2 regions of the Glutamicibacter sp. ZJUTW genome follow, and region 1 is predicted to be linked to the other one. Evidence: predicted binding sites of a transcription regulator. Region 1 holds the regulator's gene; the other holds the start of a gene.
What was found. Region 1 encodes HspR, which represses chaperone genes until heat shock. Its sites were predicted from a motif close to AAGTTGAGTCNNNNNGACTCAACTT; they were not measured.
Positions count from the first base shown of each region.

Region 2: a site for HspR is predicted at 1,674-1,698, ahead of F0M17_RS01675 (ATP-dependent Clp protease ATP-binding subunit). Genes of this name have one in related genera too.

Region 1 covers NZ_CP043624.1:2,625,917-2,629,094, reverse strand. Annotated here, with positions in the region: gene F0M17_RS12440 (nucleotide exchange factor GrpE) at 1-125, shown strand, start outside; gene F0M17_RS12435 (DnaJ C-terminal domain-containing protein) at 211-1,182, shown strand; gene F0M17_RS12430 (heat shock protein transcriptional repressor HspR) at 1,296-1,724, shown strand; gene F0M17_RS12425 (GNAT family N-acetyltransferase) at 1,721-2,347, opposite strand; gene trmB (tRNA (guanosine(46)-N7)-methyltransferase TrmB) at 2,395-3,178, opposite strand, start outside.
Region 2 covers NZ_CP043624.1:348,620-351,797, reverse strand. Annotated here, with positions in the region: gene F0M17_RS01685 (sensor histidine kinase) at 1-598, opposite strand, end outside; gene F0M17_RS01680 (response regulator transcription factor) at 912-1,586, shown strand; gene F0M17_RS01675 (ATP-dependent Clp protease ATP-binding subunit) at 1,716-3,178, shown strand, end outside.

The DNA.
Region 1 (3,178 bases):
CCCTGCTTCGCCAGGCTGTTCCGGAGATTCCAGCCGACCACGTGGGACAGGTGCTGCGCACCGGTTACCGCAAGGGAACCAACATCCTGCGCGCAGCCCAGGTGCTGGTAGCCACCGGCGAATAGCCACGAATAGCACAATCGATACTGCCCACTGCCGAGTCCTCGTCAGTGGGCAGTGTCGAATTGGCACTGAAAGGATGGGGCCCTGATGGCAAGTCAGGACTGGATCGAAAAAGACTTCTACGCCATTCTGGGCGTCTCCAAGGACGCCAGCGAGGCGGACATCAAGAAGGCGTACCGCAAGCTTGCACGCAAGTACCACCCGGATACCAACCAGGGGGACGCGGCCGCTGAAAAGAAATTCAAGGACATCTCCGAAGCCAACTCGGTGCTTTCGGATAAGGAAGAACGCGAGCAGTACGACGCGATCCGCGCCATGGGCGGCGGAGCGCGGTTCTCTGCGGGTGGCGGACCGGGTGGCCCAGGCGGGCAGGCCGGCTTCGAGGACATCTTCTCCAACCTCTTCGGAGGTGGCGGAGGCGGCGCTCGCGGTCGTGGCGGACAGCCGGACTTCTCCGACCTGTTCGGAGGCGGCGGCGGTTTTGGCGGCGGCTTCGGCCAAAGCGCACCGCCGCGCAAGGGTGCTGACCGCACGGCCAGCACCACGATCTCCTTCTCCGGATCGATCAAGGGAACCACCATTGGCCTGCGCGAACAGAACGGCGAGGTCATCGACGTGCGCATCCCGGCGGGAATCAAGGACGGGCAGTCGGTGCGCGTGCGTGGCAAGGGCCAGCCAGGAGCTGCCGGCAACGGCGACCTGCTGGTCAAGGTCAAGGTCAGCGAGCACCCGTTCTTCAAGCGCGAAGAGAACAACATCCGCATCCACGTGCCGGTGACCTTCGATGAAGCGGTGCTTGGAGCAAAGATCCACGTACCGACCCTGGACGGGGAATCCGTTGCGGTGAAGGTGCCTGCCGGATCCAACTCCGGACGCACCTTGCGCTTGAAGGGCCGCGGAGTGAAGACCTCCAAGGCCACCGGCGATCTGCTGATCGTCCTGGATGTCGCGATTCCGCAGAACCTCTCGGATGCAGCAAGGAAGGCCGTGGAGGACTTCGCTGCAGCCACGGAGGGCGAGGACCCGCGAGCGGACTTGGCAGCCCACGCCAAGCTCTGAACCCAATAACCTGTTTTCCCTGTCCTGGCATCGAACTGGCAGGGCGGGGAAGATAGACTCAAAGGCAAAAGGGCCAGTATCGTCGGCCCTTGCAGAAAGGTGGTAGAAGCAACGTGAACGGGGAGTACCTGCGACCTGTCTTCGTCATTTCCGTCGCCGCCCAGCTTGCAGACATGCATCCGCAGACGCTGCGCCAATACGACCGCATCGGCTTGGTTTCGCCCAGCCGGCAAAGCGGAAAGCAGCGCCGCTACTCGCAACGCGACGTCTCGCTGCTGCGCCAGGTGCAGTCATTGAGCAAGGAAGGCGTCTCGCTGGAAGGCATCAAGCGCATCCTGGATCTGCAAGATCAAGTCGCGTATCTGCAAACCGAAGTCAATGGGCTTCGCCAAGAACTGTCCGCCGTTCGCCAGGGCCAATCGCGCATCTTCGCCGCGGGCACCGCTGGAGGCGACATCGTTTCGCTGTCCCGGGGCATGCGTCCGGAACGACGTGAACCGACCGTGTCGCTCTTCCCTGTACGCCGCGCCATCGGCCGCTAGATCCGTCCGTGCCTCGCCAGGCGCGCTTCCAACTGGGTGCGCACGGCAGGCCACTCGTGCGGGAGGATCGAGAAGACTACGGTGTCTCGAAGCGTGCCGGTCTTCGGATCATATTTGTGATTGCGCAGCACGCCATCCTGTTTGGCGCCAAGCCGTGCAATTGCTGCGCGTGACGCAGTGTTGTGCCAGTGCGTGCAGAAAGCCACTGAATAGCAATCCAACTCCTCGAAAGCGCGGCGCAGCAGCATGAACTTGGCCGCCGGATTGATCCCGGTGCCTTGGGCGGGCACGGCCAAGAATGTCGAGCCGATTTCCACGCGATGGTTGGCCACGTCGATATTCAGGTAGCTCGTAGCCCCCACCGCTTGGCCGGTGGACAGGTCGATGATGGCGAACGGAGCCATCGCTCCAGTTTCCTGCAACGCCAGACGGCGCTCGATATCCGCCTGCATGGATTCGGCCGATGGGGTGGTGGCAAACCATGCTTCATCCAGCTGGCCGTTGGCGGCGAGCTGGATCAGCTCCGGGGCATGGTCCAATGACAGTTGTTCCAGCCTCACCCCGGCATATTCCATGCTCGGGGCTTGGGAGTAGAACTGGTTCTGAGCAGAAAAGGAGGCCATGAAATCCATCCTAGGGATTCCATGGCCTCCTTGATGCATTTCGGCCGCTAGCCGATGCGCGTGTACGCCAAATCGAAGACCAGGCGTCCAGCCTTCAGCGCCTTGCCCTCGAAGCTGGTGAGGATTCGTCGCTCGAAACGCGGTGCCCAGCCGCCCTGGACGTCAATGAAGTCAGGCTCGGGGTCAAAGCCTTCCATGCCATCGCGGCGCACCTTGGTCAAGTTGCTCTCCTCGCCGGAGAGGTTTCCGGGATGCTGGTTCTCGAAATCAGGGTGGGCTTCGAGGACCTCGCGCATCTGCTCCGCATAGTTCGACCAGTCGGTGGCCAAGCGCAGGGTGCCCCCTGGCTTGAGCACGCGGGAGACCTTGTCCAGGAATGAGGCCTTGATCAGGCGGCGCTTGTGGTGCCTCGGCTTGTGCCACGGATCGGAGAAGAAGATCCAGATCTCGTCCGCGCTGTTCTCATCAAGCATGACGTCGAGCACCTCAGGGGCATTGGCCTGCACGGCGCGGACGTTGGTGATGCCGAAGGATTCGACCTTCAGCATCAACTGGGCCAGGCCTGGACGGTAGACCTCAACGGCGAGGTAGTTGCGCTCGGGATCGTCCTTGGCGGCGTTGGCGATGCATTCGCCCAGGCCGGTGCCGATCTCCACGATCAGCGGTGCCGTGCGGCCGAAGGCCTCGGCGGGATCGAGCTGGAAGTCGTCAGCAACCGAGGTGTCGGCAATCTTGCGGGGCGGCTCGATGACATACTGCTCGGCATTGCGCTCCCAGGCGCTGGCCCGGCGGCCCTGCAGGCGGTTGCCGCGACGCACGAAGGACACCGGC
Region 2 (3,178 bases), 1.3 Mb from region 1:
CATGGGCGACAATATCGTGCAGGTCCCGGGCGATGTTCTTTCTCTCCCGGTCGACAGCAAGACGAGTCTGCTCTTCGACAGTTTGCATTTGCCGAAGCGCAACAGCGTTCTTCTCGCGCAGCATGTAGATGCTTCGGGTCAGGAAAAACGCCATCGCCGTCAACGGGGCGAGCCCAACGAGCAACACCGCATCATTCCCTGCTTGGATACCGAACTGCACCATCCAGGCCGCGGACAAAGTCAGATACAAAGCCCTAACACTCAGTGATTTGGCCGTCGCAGCCAGGGCCGAGAAAATCATGAAGGAAACGAAGGTCCAGAAAAACATGCCGCTGTCGGTGAGGAAGAAATAGGCAACGGCCACAAACAACCCGACAGAGACCGCAACCCATCGAAGACCAAGTGCAAGAATTACGCAAAGCCCCAGACCGAGCAAGGCGCCTCGAACCGATACATCTGACGAACCGCTAAATCCGTCTTCCAGCAGAGTCACAAACTCGCTACTGGAAACCGCGATCAGAACCGCAATTCCCGTCCAAACAATGACACCCCGACCAGCGAAGAGCTTGGTCAGGGTGTCTTTGAGTCGTCCATTCATATGCCGAATAATTCCCGGCTCAGATGATCAAGTCAAATGCAATGCGTTATGGGCAACCGATGCCGTAGCGGTTGCAGAACCACTCGGAAAAGGCGGAACCAAAACCAGCAGGAGTCGCAACGCTGCCGCTGCTGACGTTTGGCGAGGTCGCGGCAGATGCTGGAGCTGCCACGGCAGTCAATGGTGCCAGTACTAATGCTGCTACGGCCAGCATTTTCAAACCCTTCATAACAAACTCCACATCAGGTCAACTTATATACTTTCAGGTGAACAGGCCATCTTGAGGCCCTCGGCATCGAATCAAAGGAATCAGATGGAACAAATAAAGGTCCTAATCGTCGATGATGAACCTCTAATTCGGCATGCTTTGGGCACAATCCTAGCAACAGATAGCGGAATTGTAACGGTTAATTCTGTTGAAAATGGGCAGGCCGCCGTCGATTACTGCAAGGACCATCAAGTAGACGTTGTGCTCATGGATTTGCAGATGCCAATTATGGATGGAGTTAGTGCGACTAAAGCCATCAAATCCGTCGAAGACAGCCCATCAGTGCTTGCTATTACCGCCTTTTCCTCCGATGAATATCTGGTTCCTGTTCTGAGCGCTGGGGCCAGTGGATACTTGGTCAAGGATTCTGAGCCGGATGAAATTATCCGCGCGGTTCATGCCGTTCATCAAGGAACGGCAGCCATTTCCCCGTCGGTTTCTTCCGATCTCGTTTCTGCCGTTCGCGAGGCTTACCGCGACAATTCCCAAGACATTCAAGATCTTGCCTATGATCTGGGAATCACCAATCGGGAATTCGAAATTCTAAAGCTGCTGGCCCGGGGGCTAAACAACACCGAGATTTCAAGAACTCTGGCTATTTCCGAGACAACGGTTAAAACCCACATGGCCAAGATTTTCGTTAAGCTGGATGTTCGCGACAGGGTCCAGGCGTTGGTTGCCGCCGCCCGCATGGGACTCATCGAAATCCCGAAGGACTAGCCGCTGGCTGCCTGCCATTTGTGTGAACTCAACCTCTTTGGCACCTCTCCCGCTTGGTCCGGGAATATTTGCGCGCCGTATGCGTTGAACATGAGCATAGACCGCTCAAGTTTCTATTAGGAGGCTCACTTGCCAGCATTCTTCGGCGCACCATCAGATGGCTCGTTTGAGGAATTCCTCTCTCGGTTCCTGTCGTCGCGAGCTCAAGCTGCGCGCCCCATCGACATCACGCGTCTGCTTTCTGCCCGTACCCACGAAGCGGTAGCCACCGCGGCGGCGATTTCCCAAGAGCACGGCCATGACGAGATCGATTCGCTGCATCTGCTGATGGCTCTGCTGCGCACCGAACCAATTGGCGAGCACCTTACCGCCATGGGAATCGACATCGAGGCTTTGAGTGCCGACGCCATCGCACGCATGCCCAAGGCACAGGAGCGGGACGAGAAGCCGTCCCGCCTCTCGTCGGCAGCCCAGCGCAGCCTCTTTGACGCCTATCAGGTTGCCCGCAACTACGGCTCGACCTACATCGACCCGGATCACCTTTTCCTGGCCTTCGTCTTCAATCCGGAATCACCGGTCAGCCAGCTCTTGGCCCAGCATGGCGTCACCGGACAGTCGCTGCAGCAAGCTGCCATGGAGCAGGCCCAGCGGGGCAGCAATGATGCCCAGAACCAGAACGATGCCGAGTCCGACGTGTCCATGCTGGAACGCTACGGAACCGATCTGACCTTGCTCGCAGCCGACGGCCAGATCGATCCGGTGATCGGCCGCAAAGAGGAACTGGACCAGGTAATCGAGATCCTGGCCCGCCGCACCAAGAACAACCCAGTGCTGATCGGCGAGGCCGGCGTGGGCAAGACCGCCATTGCCGAGGGCCTGGCCCGCGCCATCATCGACGACGAGGTTCCAGCGCAGCTGCGCAATGCGGCCCTGATCTCGGTGGACCTTCCGGGCATGCTCGCCGGCACCCGCTACCGCGGCGATTTCGAACAGCGGCTGACCGGCCTGCTCGACGAGGTAGCCGCCGCCGAAGGCCAGGTGCTGCTGTTCATCGATGAGATGCACCTGCTGGTCGGTGCTGGTTCCGGCGAGTCCGGAAACATGGATGCCGCGAATATCCTCAAGCCGCGCCTGGCGCGCGGCGAGCTGCACATGATCGGCGCCACCACGCTGGATGAATTCCGCAAGGTGGAGAAGGACAGCGCGCTGGCACGGCGCTTCGGCAAGGTCACTGTCGCCGAGCCATCGGAGGAAACCGCGTTGGCCATCTTGGAAGGGCTGCGCGAATCCTACGAGGAGCACCACCAGGTGCAGTACACCCCCGAAGCGCTCAAGGCCGCGGTCACGCTCTCTGCCCGCTACCTGAGCGACCGGCAGCTTCCGGACAAGGCCATCGACCTGATCGACATCGCCGGCGCCCGCCGCTCCATCGCCGCGGGAGATGCCGAAGACGTGCAGTCCTTGCGCGCCGAATTGGTGGATGCCGAACGCGAGAAGTCGCGCGCCATCGGCGAGGAGCGGTTCGAGGAAGCTGGCGCATGGCGCGACCACATCGCGGAAATGACCGCGCGGATCAAGGCCGCCGAGGAATC